Regions from separate parts of the Sphingomonas sp. CV7422 genome, predicted to be linked through region 1. Evidence: riboswitches for the same ligand, from Rfam matches in the RefSeq annotation. Region 1 holds a riboswitch; the other holds the start of a gene.
The links. Region 1 has a riboswitch for thiamine pyrophosphate ahead of PBN85_RS02590 (TonB-dependent receptor). Riboswitches for the same ligand answer to the same signal wherever they lie in the genome.
Positions count from the first base shown of each region.

Region 2: linked by a shared signal. The riboswitch ahead of thiC (phosphomethylpyrimidine synthase ThiC) and the one ahead of PBN85_RS02590 (TonB-dependent receptor) in region 1 are both predicted to bind thiamine pyrophosphate.

Region 1 covers NZ_CP115900.1:533,413-543,146, reverse strand. The annotation lists gene PBN85_RS02600 (TonB-dependent receptor domain-containing protein) at 1-2,586, shown strand, start outside; gene PBN85_RS02595 (hypothetical protein) at 2,627-3,598, opposite strand; TPP riboswitch at 3,861-3,970, shown strand; gene PBN85_RS02590 (TonB-dependent receptor) at 4,001-6,298, shown strand; gene PBN85_RS02585 (phosphotransferase enzyme family protein) at 6,343-7,437, shown strand; gene pnuC (nicotinamide riboside transporter PnuC) at 7,434-8,009, shown strand; gene PBN85_RS02575 (exonuclease domain-containing protein) at 7,936-8,571, opposite strand; gene PBN85_RS02570 (rod shape-determining protein) at 8,733-9,734, shown strand, end outside.
Region 2 covers NZ_CP115900.1:88,636-98,369, forward strand. The annotation lists gene PBN85_RS00470 (hypothetical protein) at 1-319, opposite strand, end outside; gene thiC (phosphomethylpyrimidine synthase ThiC) at 554-2,410, opposite strand; TPP riboswitch at 2,449-2,558, opposite strand; gene PBN85_RS00480 (ferritin-like domain-containing protein) at 2,588-3,592, opposite strand; gene PBN85_RS00485 (ferritin-like domain-containing protein) at 3,630-4,706, opposite strand; gene PBN85_RS00490 (ferritin-like domain-containing protein) at 4,932-5,981, opposite strand; gene PBN85_RS00495 (ferritin-like domain-containing protein) at 5,996-7,024, opposite strand; gene PBN85_RS00500 (sigma-70 family RNA polymerase sigma factor) at 7,230-7,808, shown strand; gene PBN85_RS00505 (anti-sigma factor) at 7,795-8,502, shown strand; gene PBN85_RS00510 (MipA/OmpV family protein) at 8,503-9,348, opposite strand; gene PBN85_RS00515 (DUF2141 domain-containing protein) at 9,436-9,734, opposite strand, start outside.

The sequences.
Region 1 (9,734 bases):
GGTCTCAACTCGAAGTTCAACAGCTCGGGCAATTTCGGCAATCCGCCCGACGGCGGCGGCGTCGGCGCGGGCTCGGCGGTGCTCGACCTGCGCTATCTCGGCCCCAAGCGCACGCTCGTGCTGGTCGACGGCCTGCGCTACGTCAACGGCGCCTCGGCGAGCGGCATCCCCGCCACCGTCGATCTCAACTCGATCCCCTCGTCGATGATCGAGCGGATCGAGGTGCTACAATCGGGCGCCTCGCCGCAATATGGCTCGGACGCGATCGCCGGCGTCGTCAACATCATCACCAAACAGAATCAGAAGGGGCTCAAGGCGTCGGCGCAATACGGCCAGTTCCTCGGCGACAATGACGGCAAGACGCAGGATTACCAGCTCAGCTACGGGCTCGGCGACGATCATGTCCATGTCGTCGCAGGCGGCTATTACACCAAGCAGGAAGCGGTCAGCGCCGCCGACCGCAGCATCTCGCAATATCCCAATCCCGGCCAGACGAGCTGTTCGGACCCGATCGGCGGCTGTTCCAGCTTCACCCCGCTCGGCCGCTTCCTCGTCAACGGCCAGAACCTGACGCTGCGCGGACCGGTGGCGAGCGGCCGCCCGGTATACGACCCGACGCTGGCGACCGGCGACTTCAAGGCCTTCACCGCGGCCGACCGCTATAATTTCGCGCCGTTCAACTATTTCCTCACCCCGGTCGAACGCTACGGCGGTTTCGTCAACGCGCGCGCCAGTTTCTCCGATGCGCTCAACCTGCGCGTCAAGGCGGTGTACAATCGCCGCAACTCGCAGAATCAGGCCGCCTATCTGCCGCTCGGCATCGGCCCGGACGTCGGCAACGGCAATCTGCTCGACACGCTGTCGGTCGACGCGACCAATCCCTATAATCCGTTCGGCGTGACGCTGACGCCGGGGCAGAATTACACAGCGATCTTCCGCCGCCTGGTCGAGGCCGGCCAGCGAACCTACAGCCAGCAGGTCGACACCATGTCGCTGACCGGCACGCTCGACGGCAAGTTCCGCCTGTTCGGCCATAATTGGTATTGGGATGCCAATGCGGTGATCGGTTACAACGACGCCAAGCAGCTGTTCACCGGCAACATCAACGCCGCCAAGCTCGCCCGGGCGATCGGCCCGGTCAGCCAGTGCACCGACGATTGCGTGCCGTTCAACTTCTTCGGCGGCGTCGGCTCGATCACCCCGGCGATGCTCGGCTATATCGGCTTCGACGAGCGTGACCGCAGCAGCCAGACGCTCAACGATTATACCGCCAATCTGTCGGGCGAGCTGTTCGACCTGCCCGGCGGCCCGGTCGGCATCGCGATCGGTTATGAGCATCGCTACCAGTTCGGCAGCTTCACCCCCGATCCGGTGATCCAGGCCGGGCTCGGCGCCGACATCCCGGCACAGGCGGCGAGCGGCAAGTTCAACGTCGACGAAGTCTATGGCGAGATCCGCCTGCCGCTGCTCCGCGACCTGCCCGCGATCGCCTCGCTCGAACTCAACGGCGCGGTGCGCCACTCCAATTACTCGACCTTCGGCAGCAACACGACGTTCAGCGGCGGCGCCTTGTGGAAGCCGGTCAGCGACCTGCTGCTGCGCGGCCAATATGCCGAATCCTTGCGCGCTCCGTCGATCGGCGAGCTGTACGGCGCGCAGTCGCGGTTCGATGCGTCGATCGACGATCCGTGCACCAGCGCGAGCGGCGGCCAGTTCGCCTCGAACGCGACGGTGCGGACCAATTGCATCGCCAACGGCGTCCCCGCCGGCGGCAGCTATGCCGAGCCGCAGGGCGGCCAGTTGCCGGTGCTGACCGGCGGCAATCCCGACCTGCGTCCGGAGACCGCGCGGACCCTGCTGTTCGGCGGCGTCTACAGCCCGCGCTGGGCGCGCGGCGGCACGCTCTCGGCGCTCAGCCTCGAGGTCAATTATTACGACATCAAGGTGGAGGGCGCGATCGCCTCGATCCCGGCGCAGGTGCTGCTCAGCCGCTGCGCCGAGACCGGCGATGCGCTGAGCTGCGCGGCGATCCGGCGCGCGCCGAGCGGCATCGTCACCGCGATCAACGGCCTGCTGCTCAACACCGGCGGCGTCCGCACCCGCGGCATCGACGCGACGCTGACGATCCGTTCGGGCGAGACCGGCGCGGGTCGCTTCGGCCTCTATGTCTCGGGCAATTACCTGCTCAAATATGCCGAGAGCACGCCGGCGACCGGCGGCTTCACCACCACCGACTATGTCGGCACCGAGCGCGGCTCCCCCGACCAGACCTATCCGCATTTCAAGGGCCTCGGCACGATCGACTGGTCGATCGGCCCGGTCACCGCGAGCATCACCGCCCGCTATATCGACAATGTCCAGGAGATTTCCGCCGACAACGAGCTGAAGAGCCGCCTCTACGGCGACGCCCAGCTCCAGTTCCGCCCGCGCTGGCTGGACTCGCGCTTCGCCTTCACCTTCGGCGTCAACAACGTCTTCGACAAGGACCCGCCGGCCTGCTTCAGCTGCAGCCTCAACAATTACGACCCGACCACCTACGACATCCCCGGCCGCTTCGGCTATCTGCGCCTGTCCTACGGACTGTAAGGGGTGGCGTGCCGGGGCGCTGGCCCCGGCACGTTGTATGTTATTGCAGGCGGCCGGTGAGGAGAGCTGCGTCGAAGCCACCGTCGGCCAGCTTGAAGCTGACCAAGAGCGCGATCTCCTTGGCACCCTGGCCGTAGAGGCGACCGATAAAGGTGCCCGTAATTTTGCCATCCTGGCTTTTAAGCGTCCCCGATATGCGGGCACTGCCATCCTTCGTTCCGGTTATCGTAAATGGCACCGAACCCGAACCGTCTTTCACGACGAGAGGAATATTTCCCGATACAGTCCCTGTAGCGCAATCAACTGTCAACGCTTGGGCAGCCACCTGATCCTTTGCGTTGTTTTGTTCCGCTATCAGCGCGGAATACGTCAACGTTCCGGTGGTTGGAATTTCGATTGGATTGGTCGGCGAACCAATGATGAGCAGGCGCGCGACCTTGTCATCGTTGAACTGCGCTTCGGCGAAACTTTCGTACTTGGAGAGACCGTCCGGCAAACCGAGCAGCACGTAACCGCCCGAAGCGTTAAACTCCAACTTGCGCCGTACGGAAAACGTGCCGTTACCCGCCGAGTAGGTACCTTTCCCCGGCAGGTCGGTGCTGTCAGCCAAGGTGACCGTCCCGCCCTGCGTGGTATAGGTCGTCACCCCCGTTTCCGACGAAGACAAAGCAATCGCGACAAATTTCCCAGCAGAAAGATTGATATCCATTCGGTCATAGCCGGTGAAGCTTCGATCCTTCGTAAAATCGGCCGCCTTTTCGTAGGTGTATACGCGAGCTGTCGGCGCAGGAGTAGGCGTCGGCGCCGGAGTGGGCGTCGGGGCCGGAGTAGGCGCCGGCGTCGGGGCGGGAGTGGGTGCCGGGGTCGGCGCGGGCGTGCTGCCTGTTGTCACCGGTACCGGCGCCGAACCGCCCTTGCCATCCGAGCCGCATCCGCTCGTCGCCAGGACCAGCACCATCGCCGTCATCAAACGCCGCTTCATTACGCACTCCATCAGATCGGGCGCGCCCATCGCTCACCCTAACTCATTTATAGAAGCGCGGCTGTCCGAATTACCCAAGGTAGGCGATATAGAATCTGCTATATGCTTACTGCTTACAATATCCGACTTTTTTGATTTGCCGCGCCGCACCGGAATATGATCGATCGTTATTTTCTTTGCTTCGATATTGTTACAAGTCCGACTTATTATTCTGTAATACAGAACTTTACCTAACCACGCACCAAACCCACCGCTCAACCCCCTATCGCCCTCCCGCCAAAGCCGCTAAGCCACGCCCTCCCCGGGGGGCCGCTGACGTGTGGCTGAGAGGTGGGCAGCAGCCCACGACCCGCTGAACCTGATCCGGGTGATACCGGCGTAGGGAGGGTGCGCGGTCCGCCGTCGTTCCTCCGGATGACGTGGATGCGAACGATGTCGGCTGATCTGCCTTATGCTCCCTTCGCGCTGCGGCGTGCGCTGCCGCCGCTCACGCTGGCGCTCGCCGCGGTCGCCGCCCCCGCCGCGGCGCAGACGAGCGAGACCACCGATATCCGCGTGATCGGCCGCGCCGATCCCGCCGGGCTGCTGCCGGATCAGGAGACGCCGCGCGCCGAAAGCGCGATCTCCGCCGATTACATCGTCAAACAGGCCCCGACGCTCAACGCCTTCCAGCTCGTCGCGCTGCTCCCTGGCGCGACCGTCGCGTCGAGCGATCCCTATGGCCTGTCGACCAGTTCGAGTCTGACGCTGCGCGGACTTGGCCAGGACGAGATCGGCGTGCTGATGGAAGGCGCGCCGCAGAACGACATCGGTTATTATTACGCCTATCCGGCGCAATTCGCCGATCCCGGCAATCTGCGGCGGATCGGACTCGCCCAAGGATCGGTCGATATCGACTCGCCGACGCTCGGCGGCGCAGGCGGGCTGCTGTCGCTGGCGCTCGACGATCCCAAGGCGCGGCCGCAGGCGCTCGTCGACCTGTCGCTCGGCAGCTATGCGGCACGGCGCGCCTTCGCCCGCGTCGACAGCGGCGCGATCGCCGGCACCGGGCTCAAGGCCTTCCTGTCCTATTCCTACACCCGCGCCGACAATTGGCGCGGCGCCGGCTATGACGTTCGCCAGCATGTCGACGCCAAGCTGCTCAACGAATGGGGCGACAATCGCGCCAGCCTCGCGCTGTCGTACAATGACGCCAACAGCTCGACCTATCCGAGCCCGACGCTCGCCGACTGGCAGGCGCAGGGACGCGGCTTCAATTATGCGAGCCGCTACACGCCGGGCGCGACCGATTATTGGAAGCTCTATCGCGCGCCGTTCCGCAACCTCTACGCCTCCGCGCCGGTCCACCTCAGGCTCGGCGAGGCGCTGAGCTTCGACAGCACCAGCTACGCGCAATGGGGCTATGGCAACTCGCCTTATGGGACGCAGCTGACCAGCGAGGGCAATTTCCTCGGCGACGAGGCGCTCGGCGCGATCACGCTGCCCGGCGCGGTCGACGGCGTCGCCACCGTGCTCGGCAATTACACCGGTGACCAGTTCCGCGGCGGCAGCGTCGCCAAATTGGTGCTGGAGGCGGGGCGGCATCGCCTCACCGCCGGTTTGTGGTTCGACTATGGCACCGATCGCGTCACGCAATCCTATACCAGCCTCAACCCCGACGGTACGCCGACCGACCGCTGGGGCTATCGCGCCAAGGCGATCCGCACCGCCGACGGCCGGTTGCTCGCGTACGAGAACCAGCGCACCGTCACCGTCACCAAGAGCGCCTTCGTCGCCGACCGGATCGCGCTGACGCCGCGGCTGACGCTGGAGCTCGGCATCAAGGGTGTCGACGTGCTGCGCAACGGCCGCAACTATCTGCCCGGCCCGCAGTCGAGCGTGCGGCTCGACAGCTTCGCCGCGCTGCCGCGCGCCGCGCTCCACTTCGATCTCGACGACCGGCAGCAGCTGTTCGCCAACGTCACCACCAATTTCCGCACGCCGAACGAGTTCACGCTCTACGACAGCTATGCGGGCGGCGTGCTGGCGGCGCAGGGGACGGACGCGCTCAAGAACGAATATGCCGTGTCCGAGGAGCTCGGCTATCGCTTCATCGGCGCGAACCTGTCGGCGTCGGTCACCGGCTTCCACTACACGTTCCGCAACCGCCAGCTCGCGACGATCGTCCAATCGGGCGGTGCGCAGGTCAATACGACGCTCAACGCCGGCGGCCAGACCTCTTATGGCGTCGATGCCGAGGTCGATTACCGCCCCGCCGCCGGGGTCAGCCTGTACGTCTCGGGCGAATACCTCCATGCGCGGATCGACGACGACCTGCCGGTCGACGGCGACCTGCTGCCGACGCGCGGCAAGCATGCGGTGTCGAGCCCGACGGTACAGGTCGGCGCGGGCGGCATCTATGACGACGGCCGTCTGTTCGGCAGCATCGCCGGCAAATATCTCGCCCGCCAATATGCCACCTTCCTGAACGACGAGAGCATTCCGGGCTATGCGACGCTCGACCTGTCGATCGGCGTGCATCTCGCCGACTGGCTCGACGGCAAGCGCACCGATCTGCGCGTCAATGCGATCAACGTCACCGATCCGCACGTCCTGTCGGGGGTGCAGGCGGTGACGACCAATGCGCGCGACACGATCGGCCGCAACGGCAGCGTCATCGCCGGCGCGGCGCCGGCCTATTACATCGGCAGCGGCGCGGCGGTGATCGCGACGATCGCGCGCGCCTTCTGACCGTGGCGCGCGCCGCCGATCCCGACGCGCATCGCGTCCACGGCATGGGCGAGGCGCTCGAAGCGCCGGTCTGGCCGCCGATCACTGCGGCGGAGGCGGCGGCGGTGATCGCGCGCTTTCCCGCCGCGGGGCGGTTCGCGGCGCTGCGCTGGCATTCGCCGCGGCCCTTCTCGGCGGCGGCGCTGATCGATACGGATCGCGGCGCACTGCTGCTCAAGCGGCATCACCGCAGCATCCGCAGCGTCGCCGCACTTGCCGAAGAGCATCGCTTCATCGCGCATCTCGCCGACGTCGGCCTGCCGGTGCCGCAGGCTCTGGCAAGCGACGACGGCGCGCGCGCGGTCGCGATCGACTCCTCTTGCTACGAGCTGCACGTCGCCGCACCGGGCATCGATCTGTATCGCGAGCGCCAGTCGTGGACGCCCTATCTGTCGCACGACCATGCTTATGCCGCGGGCGTGATGCTCGCCCGGCTGCACGAGGCGGCGCGCGACTATACGGCACCGCCGCGCGCCGCCGCGCCGCTGATCGCCAGCTATACCATCCTCCCGGCACCCGATCCGTTCGCCGCGGCGCGGGCCTATGTCGCGGCGCGGCCGCGGCTCGCCGCCTTTCTGGCGATTCGGCCGTGGCAGGAGCAGCTCGCCGCCGTTCTCGCGCAGCATGCCGGGGGTCTGGCCGGGCTCGCGGATCAGCCGTCGCTGTGGACGCACAACGACTGGCATCCGTCCAACCTGCTATGGACGCCGCAGGGCACGGTGCGGACGGTGATCGACTTCGGCCTCGCCGACCGCAGCTGCGCGGTGCAGGATATCGCCACCGCGATCGAGCGGATGCTGAACTGGCTCGACCTGCCGCAGACCGATGCCATCGCCGATCCCGCCGCGGTCACCGCGCTGCTCGCCGGCTATGCCGCCGTGCGGCCGCTCGGCGCGGCGGATCGCGCGACGATCGCGCGGCTGCTGCCGCTCAGTCACCTCGAATTCGCGCTGTCGGAAGCCGATTATTTCACCGCGGTGGTCGCCGATCCCGCCGCCGCCGCGCTGGCGTGGGACGGATATGCGATCGGCCATGTCGGCTGGTTCGCGACGCCGCCGGGACGCGCCCTGCTCGCGACGATCCGCGGGACGGGCGGATGAGCCCGCTCGAGATCGTCGCGGTCGTCGTCAGCTTCGCGGGCATCTGGCTGACCGCGCGGCGGCGGATGCTGTGCTGGCCGGTCAACCTGCTCGCCTGCGCGCTCTACGCCAAGCTGTTCCTCGACGTGCGGCTCTATGCCGACATGGTGTTGCAGGGCGCGTTCGGCATCGCGATCCTCTACGGCTGGCTCGCCTGGCTGCGCGGCGTGCGCGACAGCGGCGTGGTGGCGGTGGCGCCGCTGCCCGCGCGGCAGGCGGTCGCCGGCCTCGCCATCGGCGCGATCGCCGCCGCGTCGGTCGGCTGGCTGACCAGTCGCTACACCGATGCCGCGCTGCCGTGGATGGACGCGACGCTGAGCAGCTTCAGCCTCGTCGCGCAATATTGGACCGCGCGCCGCCATGCAGAAAGCTGGCTGCTGTGGATCATCGTCGACGTCACCTATGTCGGCATGTTCATCGTCAAGGCCCTGTGGCTGACCGCCGGCCTCTATGCGGCGATCACGCTGCTGGCGGTTCTCGGCTATCGCCAGTGGCGGCGGGGGGCGCGGCGCGGGCGGCACGCGCCCGCCTGACCGGCGGCGCGAGCCAGTCGGCGAGCGACAGGCCGGTCTGCTCGATCGCGTGCAGCATCACCCAGCCGGCGGCGCGCGCATCGCTCAGCGCATCATGGTGGCGGTGCGGGATGCCGAGGAACCGCGCCAGCCCGCCGAGCTTGTGATTGGGCAGATCGGGCCAGGCGCGTCGCGCCACCCGCACGCTGTCGAGCCAGGTCGTCGCGATCTCCGGCAGCGCATGCACCCGGCACGCCGCGGCGAGCGCGCCCTTGTCGAACGACGAATGCGCGACGGTGACGCGCCCGGCCAGATGGCGGCCGATCGCGGCATGGACATGCGCGAAGGTCGGCCGGCCGATGACGTGATGCGCGGCGATGCCGTGGATTCGCGTGTTGATCGGGTGGAAATCGTCGCACGGATCGAGCAACGTCTCGTAGCTGAACAGCTCGCCGCCGTCGCGAAAGCCGACGATGCCGATCTGGCAGATGCTGCTCACCCGCGCGCAGGCGGTCTCGACGTCGATGACGACGAAGTCGCATGCGGCCGCGTCGTTGCCGGCGGGAGGGGAAGGGGCAGCCACGATCCCCGGCGATCTACGCCCCCGGCACGAGCGCGGCAAGCTGCGGCTATGTCCTTCTGAAACCATCCGTCCGTCGCGGCAGGCCGATGGGCGCAACACTGGTTGACGCTGCCCGGTGCAGGCCCAATGCGGCGGGTCTCTCCTGCTGACGAGGTATTCCCCTGCGCCTGTCCCTGCCCTTCGGCTTCGCCTCCCACGACATGGCGATCGACCTTGGCACCGTGAACACGTTGGTGTTCGTCGCCGGCCGCGGCATGGTGCTCGACGAACCCTCGGTGGTGGCGATCGAGACGCGAAACGGCGTGCCCAAGGTGCTCGCGGTCGGCGCCGACGCCAAATTGATGATGGGCAAGACGCCGCAGGGCGTCGAGACGATCCGCCCCTTGCGCGACGGCGTCATCGCCGACATCGACGTCGCCGAGCAGATGATCAAGCATTTCATCCGCAAGGTGCACGGCGACAGCGGCCGGCGGATGCGCAGCCCGCGGCTGGTGATCTGCGTCCCCGCCAATTCGACGCAGGTCGAGCGGCGCGCGATCCGTCAGGCGGCGACCAGCGCCGGCGCCGCCAAGGTGTCGCTGATCGAGGAGTCGCTCGCCGCGGCGATCGGCGCCGGGCTGCCGATCACTGCCCCGGTCGGCTTTCTCGTCGTCGACATCGGCGGCGGCACCACCGAGGCGGCGGTGCTGTCGCTTGGCGGGCTCGCCTACAGCAATTCGGTGCGCGTCGGCGGCGACAAGCTCGACGAGGCGATTGCCTCGCACATCCGCCGCAAGCACAATCTGATGATCGGCGAGGCGACCGCCGAGCGGATCAAGCAGCAGATCGGCGCCGCCTGCCGCCCGGCGGACGGCAACGACCTGCAGATGCGCGTCCGCGGCCGCGATCTCACCAACGGCATCCCCAAGGAGATCGGCATCGGCCAGAGCGAGATCGCCGATGCGATCGCCGACCTCGTCGCGCAGATCGTCGAGGTGGTGATGAAGACGCTCGAACAGATCGAGCCCGAGCTCGCCGCCGATATCGTCGAACAGGGGATCGTGCTGACCGGCGGCGGCGCGCTGCTGCGGCGGCTCGACGAGACGCTGAGTCGCGCCACCGGCCTGCCGGTGACGGTCGCCGAATCGCCGCTGCTCTGCGTCGCGCTGGGTGCCGGCCGGGCG
Region 2 (9,734 bases), 440 kb from region 1:
CGACCGGATGCATCACCGGCAAGCGCTCTCCGGCCATCGTCGACTTGACGTAATCGACATAGTCTTTGCCGCGGATCACGACCCGCAACTGGCTACGGTTGAATTGCGGTTTGGGAGGAAGAGCCAGCGTGTTCTCGACGAATTCTGTTTTCGTCGACGCACAGTCCGCCGGAGTCGAGTGCGAACAGACGTGCCGCAGATGGTCGAGCATCACCGTCATCGGCTCCCGCCCGGGCATCGTGACGCGCAACGTCAAGGCATCCCGCGGGTCGATCGTGACGGAGACACCCGGCTTTGCGTCGCGGAACCGCTGCGCCATGTCGCGGGCGAACCTGTCCTCCGCCGGCGCTGCCGAGCAGCACGCCAGCGAAAGGCACAGCAAGGACAGTGGCCCAATCCCTCGCACGTCCGTCATCCCGATCGATGCGGGAAGATTAAACCGTCACCTGCATCGATCAAGTCCGATCAACTATGTCCCTGATGCACAATAGATCTGTCTGCGGGACGCAAGCAGGCAGCAATCGTCTCGGCTCAGTTCGAACAATAAAAGTCTTTATTCCACCGGTACATAGACCTCGCCACCCTGCGCGCGGAACTGCTCGCTCATCGCCGTCATGCCGGCCTCCGCCTCCGCGGCGGCGACGAAGCTTGCCACCGGCGCGTTCTGCTTCGCCGCGAAGTCCCTCACCTCCTGCGTGATCTTCATCGAGCAGAATTTCGGCCCGCACATCGAACAGAAATGCGCGGTCTTCGCGCCCTCGGCCGGCAGCGTCTGGTCGTGGAACGATTCGGCGGTGTCGGGATCGAGCGACAGGTTGAACTGGTCGCGCCAGCGGAAGTCGAAGCGTGCGCGGCTCAAGGCGTCGTCGCGCAGCTGTGCGGCGGGATGCCCCTTGGCGAGATCGGCGGCATGGGCGGCGAGCTTGTAGGTGACGACGCCGGTCTTGACGTCGTCGCGATCGGGCAGGCCGAGATGTTCCTTGGGCGTGACGTAACAGAGCATCGCACAGCCGAACCAGCCGATCATCGCCGCGCCGATGCCGCTGGTGATATGGTCGTAGCCCGGTGCGATATCGGTGGTCAGCGGCCCGAGCGTGTAGAAGGGCGCCTCGCCGCACGCCTCCAGCTGCTTGTCCATGTTCTGCTTGATCTTGTGCATCGGCACATGGCCCGGCCCCTCGATCATCACCTGCACGTCCTGCGCCCAGGCGCGGTGGGTCAGTTCGCCGAGCGTATGGAGTTCGGCGAATTGCGCCTCGTCATTGGCATCGGCGATCGCCCCGGGGCGCAGGCCGTCGCCGAGCGAATAGGCGATGTCATAGGCCTTCATGATCTCGGTGATTTCGTCGAACCGCTCGTAGAGGAACGATTCCTTGTGATGCGCGAGGCACCATTTCGCCATGATGCTGCCACCGCGGCTGACGATGCCGGTGACGCGCTTGGCGGTCATCGGCACATAGGCGAGGCGCACGCCGGCATGGATGGTGAAATAGTCGACGCCCTGCTCGGCCTGTTCGATCAGCGTGTCGCGGAATACCTCCCAGGTCAGGTCCTCGGCGATGCCGCCGACCTTCTCGAGCGCCTGATAGATGGGCACGGTACCGATCGGCACGGGGCTGTTGCGGATTATCCATTCGCGCGTGTCGTGGATGTTGCGGCCGGTGGACAGGTCCATCACCGTGTCGGCGCCCCAGCGCGTCGCCCAGACCAGTTTGTCGACCTCCGCCGCGACGTCGCTCGCCACTGCCGAATTGCCGATGTTGGCGTTGATCTTGACCAGGAAGTTGCGGCCGATCGCCATCGGCTCGCTTTCCGGGTGGTTGATGTTGGACGGGATGATCGCGCGGCCGCGCGCGACCTCGTCGCGGACGAACTCGGGCGTGACGAAATCGGGGATCGCCGCGCCGAAGCTCTCGCCGTCGCGGACGTACTGCGCCAGCCGCTCGCGGCCGAGATTCTCGCGCGTCGCGACATATTCCATCTCGGGCGTGACGATGCCGCGCCGGGCATAATGCATCTGGCTGACATTGTGGCCCGCCTTGGCGCGCAGCGGACGGGTCAGGCCGGCGCGCGGGAATTGAGCGACGCCGCCCGACCGGTCGGGGCCGAGCTGGCCATTGTCCTCCGGGCGGATCGCGCGACCGTCATAGGCCTCGACGTCGCCACGCTCGGCGATCCATGCCGCCCGGCGCGGCGGCAGGCCGGCCATGATGTCGATCGTCGCGGTCGGATCGGTATAGGGACCGGAGGTGTCGTAGACGCGCAGCGGCGGCTCGCCCGAGGCGGGGTCGAGCGCGATCTCGCGCATCGCGACGGCGAGCGGACCGACGTGGATCTTGCGCGATCCCCGAATCGCGCCGGTGGTGACGCCGATCGCATTGGTGGCGGCGGGGGCGGGTCGGTCGGCCATCTGTCTCTCTCCATGCGCGGAAAGAGAATGCGGATTTCCCGATGAAACCGCTCCCTCCCTCCGCCGGTATCAACCGGATCAGGTTCAGCGGGTCGAGGGCTGCGGCCCTCCTCTCAAGCGCTGCGTCAGCGCTCCCCCGGGGAATATGTCGTCGTTATACGCGCTTGGCGGGCGCGATCAACCGCTCGCCGCCGAGGTGCGGATATTGCCGTTGAGCCCCGCCGGGAAGAAGCCACCCGAACCCACCGCGGTCTTGTTGAGATAGACGATGTTGAGCACCTGCCCGGTCGAGCGGCTGTAGGCGACGCCGTTGCTGTCGGTCGGCACGACATTGGCGGTGGTGGTGTCGCCGATCCCCTGATCGTCGTCGCTGCTGCCGTCGAGGCTGTCGCGCGCGTCGGAGATCTTCTGCGTGTTGGCGAGGATCGTCGAGGCGCCGGCCAGCGTCTCGGCCGGGTCGACGCCCTTGCGGTAGAGCACCGAGCGGATCAGTCCGGCGTGATAGCCCTCGGTGGCGAGGATACCCGCCGCGGCTTCGAGGAACACCTTGTTGACGATCAGCGGCGAGGCGCCCTTGTAGGCGGAGACGCCGACATCCTCGAACAGATAGGCGCCGAGCAGGAAGCTGATGTCGTCGGCATAGGGATTGAAGACGTCGCTGCTGCCGATCACCCCGGCGGCGCGCGCCGCGGCGGTGAACGCGCCGTTCGCATCACCCGAGATGTTGATTGCCGGCATCGCCACCGCCGAGCTGCTCAGGATCGAGCGCAGGAAGGTGACGTGCGCGACCTCGTCATTGGCGATCTCGCGCGCATATTGCGCCACGATCGGGTCCTGGAACGGCACCAGCGCGCCGCCGGTGACGCTGCCGAGCGTGCCGACGCCGCTGACGATGCCGCTGGTCAGCCCCTGGCCGAACGCCGCCCAGCTGTAGAAGCTCGCCTCGAGATATTCGAGGTTGAGCGCGAAGTTGAGCACGTCGGCATCGGCGGCGAGCGTCGGCGTCGTCGCGGTCGGCGTCGGTGTCGGCGTACCGCTGCCGCTATCGCCGCCGCAGGCCGCGAGCAGCGAGAGCGCGCCCGCCGAGGCGGCGGCGCCGCCGGCGTAACGCAGGAAGTTGCGCCGTTCGGCGCGGCGATCGGCGATCGCGTCGAGGATCGTGTCGGTCGGAAGGTCGGTCATCGGGGCTACCCCTGCAAGCGTTCGGATTCGGGCGGGATCAGGAGGCGACCGCCGCCTTGATGGTGCCGTTGAGGCCGGCGGGGAAGAAACCGCCCGCGCTCGCCGCCGCGGCGTTGAGATAGACGATGTTAAGCACCTGATTGGGGGTGCGGGTGTAGACGATGCTGTTGGCGTCGGTGGGGACGATGTTCGACACCGCATAGGTGGGCGTCGGCGTCGCGGTCGCGGTCGGCGTGGGAGTCGGCGTCGCGGTCGCCGTCGCGGTGGGGGTCGGCGTCGGCGTCGCCTGGCCCGGCGCGACGGTGGTGCCGGGGGTGATCCCCTGGTCGATGTCGGTCCCGCCGTCGAGGCTGTCGCGCGCGTCGGAGATCGCGCTGGCGCTGGCGATCAGCGCCGATCCGCTCGCCGATCCGCGCCGGAACAGCTCGCCGCGGATCGTCGCGGCATGATAGGCCTCGACCGCGAGAATACCCGCCGCCGCTTCGACATAGGTGGTGGTGAGGAGCGGCGCCGCGCCCTTGTAGGCGGTGACGCCGACGTCCTCGAACAGATAGGCGGCGAGCAGGAAGGCATCCTCGCTCGCATAGGGATTGAAGCTGTCGCCGCTGTTGATCAGCTTGGCGGCGAGCGCGGCGGCGGAGAAGGCGCTGGTCGGGCTCACCGACAGATCGAGCGCCGGTTGCGCGACGGCGGCGCTGCCGAGCGCGGTGCGCAGATAGGTGACGTGCGCGAGCTCGTCCGCGGCGATCTCGCGGGCGTAGCGGGCGAGCACCGAATCGGTGAAGGTCACCGCGCGCGCGCCGCTGAAATTGGCGGCGCCCTGCGTGCCGGCACCGGTCAGCAGGTTGGCGGCGATGCCGGCGCCGCCGGTCGCATAGGCATAGAATTGCGCCTCGAGATATTCGAGGTTGAGCGCGAAATTGAGGATGTCGGCATCGGCATAGGTGGTGGTCTGCGCCTCGGCCGATCCCGCCATGGTCAGCGCCGAAACGCCGGCGGTGACCGCCATCGCACCCATCGCGGTGCGGAAGAAGTCGCGGCGTTCGGTGCGGCGCTGGACGCGGGCGTCGAACGCGGCGGCGATCGCGCTGTCGGTATCGGTCTGGGCGGTCATTACTCGGGATCTCCCCACGCGCGGGCGGCGCAGCCGTCGCCCCTGGATGGCTTGCCGTTCCGCATCCCGCCGGAGGCGTCAAGCCCATCGCGGCGGAAAACGCCCATGATGCGACGGAAGCGGCACCCGCGGGAAACGAAAATCCTCCCCCGGTCGCAAGACCGAGGGAGGACCCGTGCGCCGGCCGGCCGGGAAGGGGCAGTCGACCGGCCGCGGACCGACCCGTCAGCCGAGGCCGACGGTGTAGTTGGGATCGGGATTGTTGGTGCCCGCCGGGAAGAAACCGCCGCGGGTGCGGTTGCTGCCACTGACGTTCAGATAGGCGATATTGTGCACCTGCTGGACGCTGCGGCTGTAGGCGATGGCGTTGGCATCGGTCGGGACGATGTTCGAGATCGCATTCGCCTGGCCGATATTGGTGCCGGCGATCCCCTGATCGTCGTCGCCGTTGGTGCCGGTGCTGGTGCCGTCGAGCAGATCGCGCGCGTCCGAGATCTTGGTGGTCGCGGTGATGATATCGGCGTTGGTGATGCCGCGCGTGTAGAGGATCGAGCGGACCAGCCCGGCGTGATAGGCCTCCGCCGCCAGGATCCCTGCCGCCGCGTCGAGATAGGTCGCCGAGATCACCGGCGACGCCCCCTTGTAGGCGGTGACGCCGATATCCTCGAAGATATAGGCGCCGAGCAGGAAGTTGGTCGGGCTGGCATAGGGATCGAACAGCCCGGTCGACCCGACCACCCCGGCGGCGCGCGCCGCCGCGGTGAACGCGCCGGTCGACGTGCCCGACAGGTCGATCGCCGGCTGCGCCACCGCGGCGACACCAAGAGCCGTGCGCAGGAAGGTGACGTGCGCGATCTCGTCCTGGGCGATCTCACGCGCATATTGGCCGATCAGCGGATCGCCGCTGAAATCGACCGCGCGCGGATAACCGGCGCCCGAGCCGGTCACCACCGCGCCGGGCGTCCCCGTGCCGGTCAGCAGCGAGGCCGACAGGCCGACGCCGAATGCGGCGTAACTGTAGAATTGCGCTTCGAGATATTCGAGGTTTAGCGCGAAGTTGAGCACCGCCGCATCGGTGCTGACCGAGGTCGCGGTCGGCGTCGGCGTGGGTGTCGGGGCCGGCGAGGGATTGTTGTCGTCGTTGCAGCCGGCGAGCAGCGCGAGGCCACCCGCTGCGGCGACGCTGGTGGCGGCGGTCTTCATGAAGGCGCGACGCGCGGCGCGACGGGCGACGGCAGCCTCGACGATGGCGAGGACGGAAGTTTCGTGTGTCATAGATCCACCCCTGCTCAGTTCGCGGCGCTGCTGCGCAGCCCGCTGTTTCCGTTGTTGATGCCGTTCGGGAAGAAGCCGCCCGCCGTCACCGATTTCGGATTCAGATAGACGATGTTGAGCACCTGCGCCGGGGTCCGGCTGAACGCGAGACCGTTGCTGTCGAGCGGCACGATGTTCGACACGGTGCCGGCGCTGCTGCTGCTCGTGGTCAGCCCCTGGTCGAGGTCGCTCGAACCGTCGACCGAATCGCGCAGGTTGGAGATGGCGTTCGCCGCGGTGATGTCGCTCTGCGCGGTGCTGATCGCCGGTGTCGCGATACCGCGGGCGTAAAGCGCGCCGCGGACGATCGCGGCATGATAGGCCTCGACCGCGAGGATGCCGGCGGCCGCCTCCAGATAGGTCTTGTTGTTAATCAAGGCGCCGGCCGCACCCTTGTAGGCGGTGACGCCGACGTCCTCGAAGACATAGGCCGCGATGAGGAAGCTGTCGTCATTGGCATAGGGGTCGAACCCCGCCAGCGACGGGCTGGTGCTCGAGGCCGCCGCCGCGAAGGCGCCGCCGCTCGATCCGGAAATGTCGATCTGCGGCATCGCCGCGATCAGCGAATCGCTGGTGCCGGTGCCGCGGATCGCGGCGCGCAGGAAGGTGACGTGGGCGACCTCGTCGGCGGCGATCTCGCGCGCATAGGCGGCGATGCCGGCGTCGCTGAACTGCACCTGCCGCGCCATGCCGGTGCCGCTGCCGGTCACCACCGAACCCTGCGTGCCGACGCCGCCGGTCAGCAGGTTGTTGGGCAGGCCGACGCCATAAGCGGCATAGCTGTAGAATTGCGCTTCGAGATATTCGAGGTTGAGCGCGAAGTTGAGCACGTCGACCTCGGACACGGCGGTTTGCGCCGCGGCCTCGCCGGTGAACGACATCGCCGCCGCGCCGGCTGCGGTCACCGCGGCCAGGCCCATCGCGTTCTTGAAGAATTCGCGGCGCTCCTCGCGCCGCCGGGCGCGCGCATCGAACGCCTCGATGATCTGCTGTGTCTCGGCCATCGGTAGCAACCTCCCTCACCGTGTCACGGTCCGCCGGTTACGCTCCCACCGGAGCGGGCGGCCGTCGGTCAGATACGTCGGTGCCATCCCGAAAGATGCGGCGACTCCCGCAACAATGTGTCTTTGTGGCAAAAAACATTCGCTTCGGTATCATTTGGGTCAACGGACCATTGCCGGGCAGGCGACGGACGGTTAGCCTTCGCGCGTGTCATCCCCCGATCCCTCTTCCGCCAACGCCGCACGCGCCGCGCTGGTCGAGGCGCTGATCCGCACCGGTGATGCCGATCGCGACGCCTTCCGTTCGGTCTATCAACTCACCTCTGCGAAGCTTTTCGGCATCTGCCTACGTATCTGCGAAGACAGGCAGGGTGCGGAGGACGTGCTGCACGACGTATATCTCACCATCTGGCATCGCGCCGCCACCTATCGGCCGGAACGGGCGAGCCCGATCGCCTGGCTGGCGACGATCGCGCGCAACCGCTCGATCGACTGGCGCCGTCGCCAGACGCGGGCGCGCGCCGCCCCGGTCGAGGCCGCCGACGCGCTCGCCGATCCGGCGCGCGCGCAGGACGAGACGCTGATCGCCGACGAATTGCACGGCCGCCTGCATGGCTGCCTCGAGGCGATCGAGCCGCGCCAGCGCAGCGCGATCCGCAGCGCCTTCTTCGGCGGGCTGACCTATGCCGAGCTGGCGCTGGCGCAGGCGGTGCCGCTCGGCACGATGAAAAGCTGGGTGCGGCGTGGCTTGCTCGCGTTACGGGGGTGCCTCGATGCCGCCGCCTGACGAACCCGATATCGCCGCGGCGGAGCTCGCGCTCGGCCTGCTCGACGGCGAGGAGCGTACCGCCGCGTTGCGCCGGCTGGCGCGCGATCCGGACTTTGCCGCGGACGTGGAGCGCTGGCGCGACTGGTTCGGCGCGCTGTTCGCCGACTGGCCCGAGGTGGCGGCGCCGCAATCGCTGGCGTCGCGGATCGAGGCGTCGCTGGACGGCAAGGCGGCAACGCCCGCCAACGACAATATGGCATGGCGCCGTCTCGCGCTGGTGGCGAGCTTTGCTGCGCTGCTGCTGCTCGGCGTCACCATGTTCGAGCTGTTGCGCCCGCTACCTGCCCCGGTGCAGATCGCGGTGCGCATGCCGGCGCCGGCCCCCGCCCCCTTGCTCGCCGCGATCGCGCCGACCGGCGGCGGGGCGCCGCTCGCTGCCGCCTACGATCCCGCCCGGGCGACGGTGCGGATCACCGGCGCGCTCCCCGTCCCCGCCGGACGCTCCGCCGAGCTGTGGGCGATCCGCGGCAAGGAGGCGCCGCGCTCGCTCGGCCTGGTGGCGGGCGGGCCGACGCGGCTCGTCGTCCCCGCGGCGGCGCGGCAGGCGATCGCCGCCGATACGGTGCTGGCGATCTCGATCGAACCGGTCGGCGGCTCACCGACCGGGCTGCCGACCGGACCGGTGGTTGCGACCGGCACGCTCACCGGCTGATCAGAAGGTATAGGCGAGCCCGACCGCCCCGAGCCACTGGTTGCGCGAACCTGCGACGCTGACCAGCGGACTGTCGGCGAAGCCGTTGAGCATCCGCACATAGGTGCCGCCGGCGACGATCTTGAAGCCGTGCAGCAGGTCGCCTGTCAGCGCATAGGTATAGAGGCCGCCGAGCGAATAATTCTTCCAGCCCGACCGCGCATTGTAGGTCGGCAGTCCGCTCGCCAGCGTCTGCGTCGGCGATACCGAGAAATAGGTGGTCGCATAGCCGCGGCCGGCATGTTCGGCCGAAGCGAACAGCGCCACCGCCATCTTGGTGCTGAGCGGGGTCAGATAACTGACGCTCGGCTGCCAGATGCCGCTGTCGTGCGCGCCGGCGACGTCGTGGCGATAGCTGACCGTCGCCGCGAGTTGATCGTAATCGCTGGTGATCACGCCGGTCTTGCCGATGCCGACATAACCGCCCAGTTCGATCGCGGTATCGACCTTGCCGAGCGCGCGGACGCGGGGATCGTCGATGCTCTTGAGGCTGCTGCGGTTGAAGTTGACCACGCCGATCGGGCCGGCCTGCACGTCCCAGACCGGACCCGGCTTGTCGCGGATCAGGTCGACGCTGAACCGGTTGCCGGCGATGATGAAGCCATAGCCCTTGATCGAGCCGACCGCGCCCGGCGCCGCGGTGAAGCGATAATCGTTCGAGCCTTCGTAGTCGCTGAGATAGACGCCGCCGGCGCCGACGGTGACGGTGTCGCGGTTGAAGTCGAAATCGGTCGGCCCCGGTGCGGCGGCCTCCTGCGCCTGGGCCGGGGCGGCGGTGATGGCAGCAGCGGCGAGCGCGAGCGGCATGAGAAACTTGAGCGACACGGCTACGGCTCCAAACCTGTTACGACGGCGTAACGCGGTGAACCGCTTTTGCTATCCCTGCCCGACCGATCAGAGCATGTAATGCATCTTGATCTGTTGCTGATTTGCATCACCGGTGATCGCAAAACGCGCGGCGGCGAAGCGCGGCGCGCCGAAGCGGATCGGCGGGTTGCGCGAGAAGCCGAAGCCTTCGCGCGGGATGCCGGCGAACGTGTCGAGCTTGCGATTGCCGTTCTCGTCGTGGATCACCGCGACGGCATATTGGCCGTGCGGCAGGCCTTCGAACCGCATCGCATGCGCATCGGCGGGTACCGAGCGGGTGATCGCATCGGCATCGTCGACGCAGGCCGGGAAATTCTCCGGGTCGG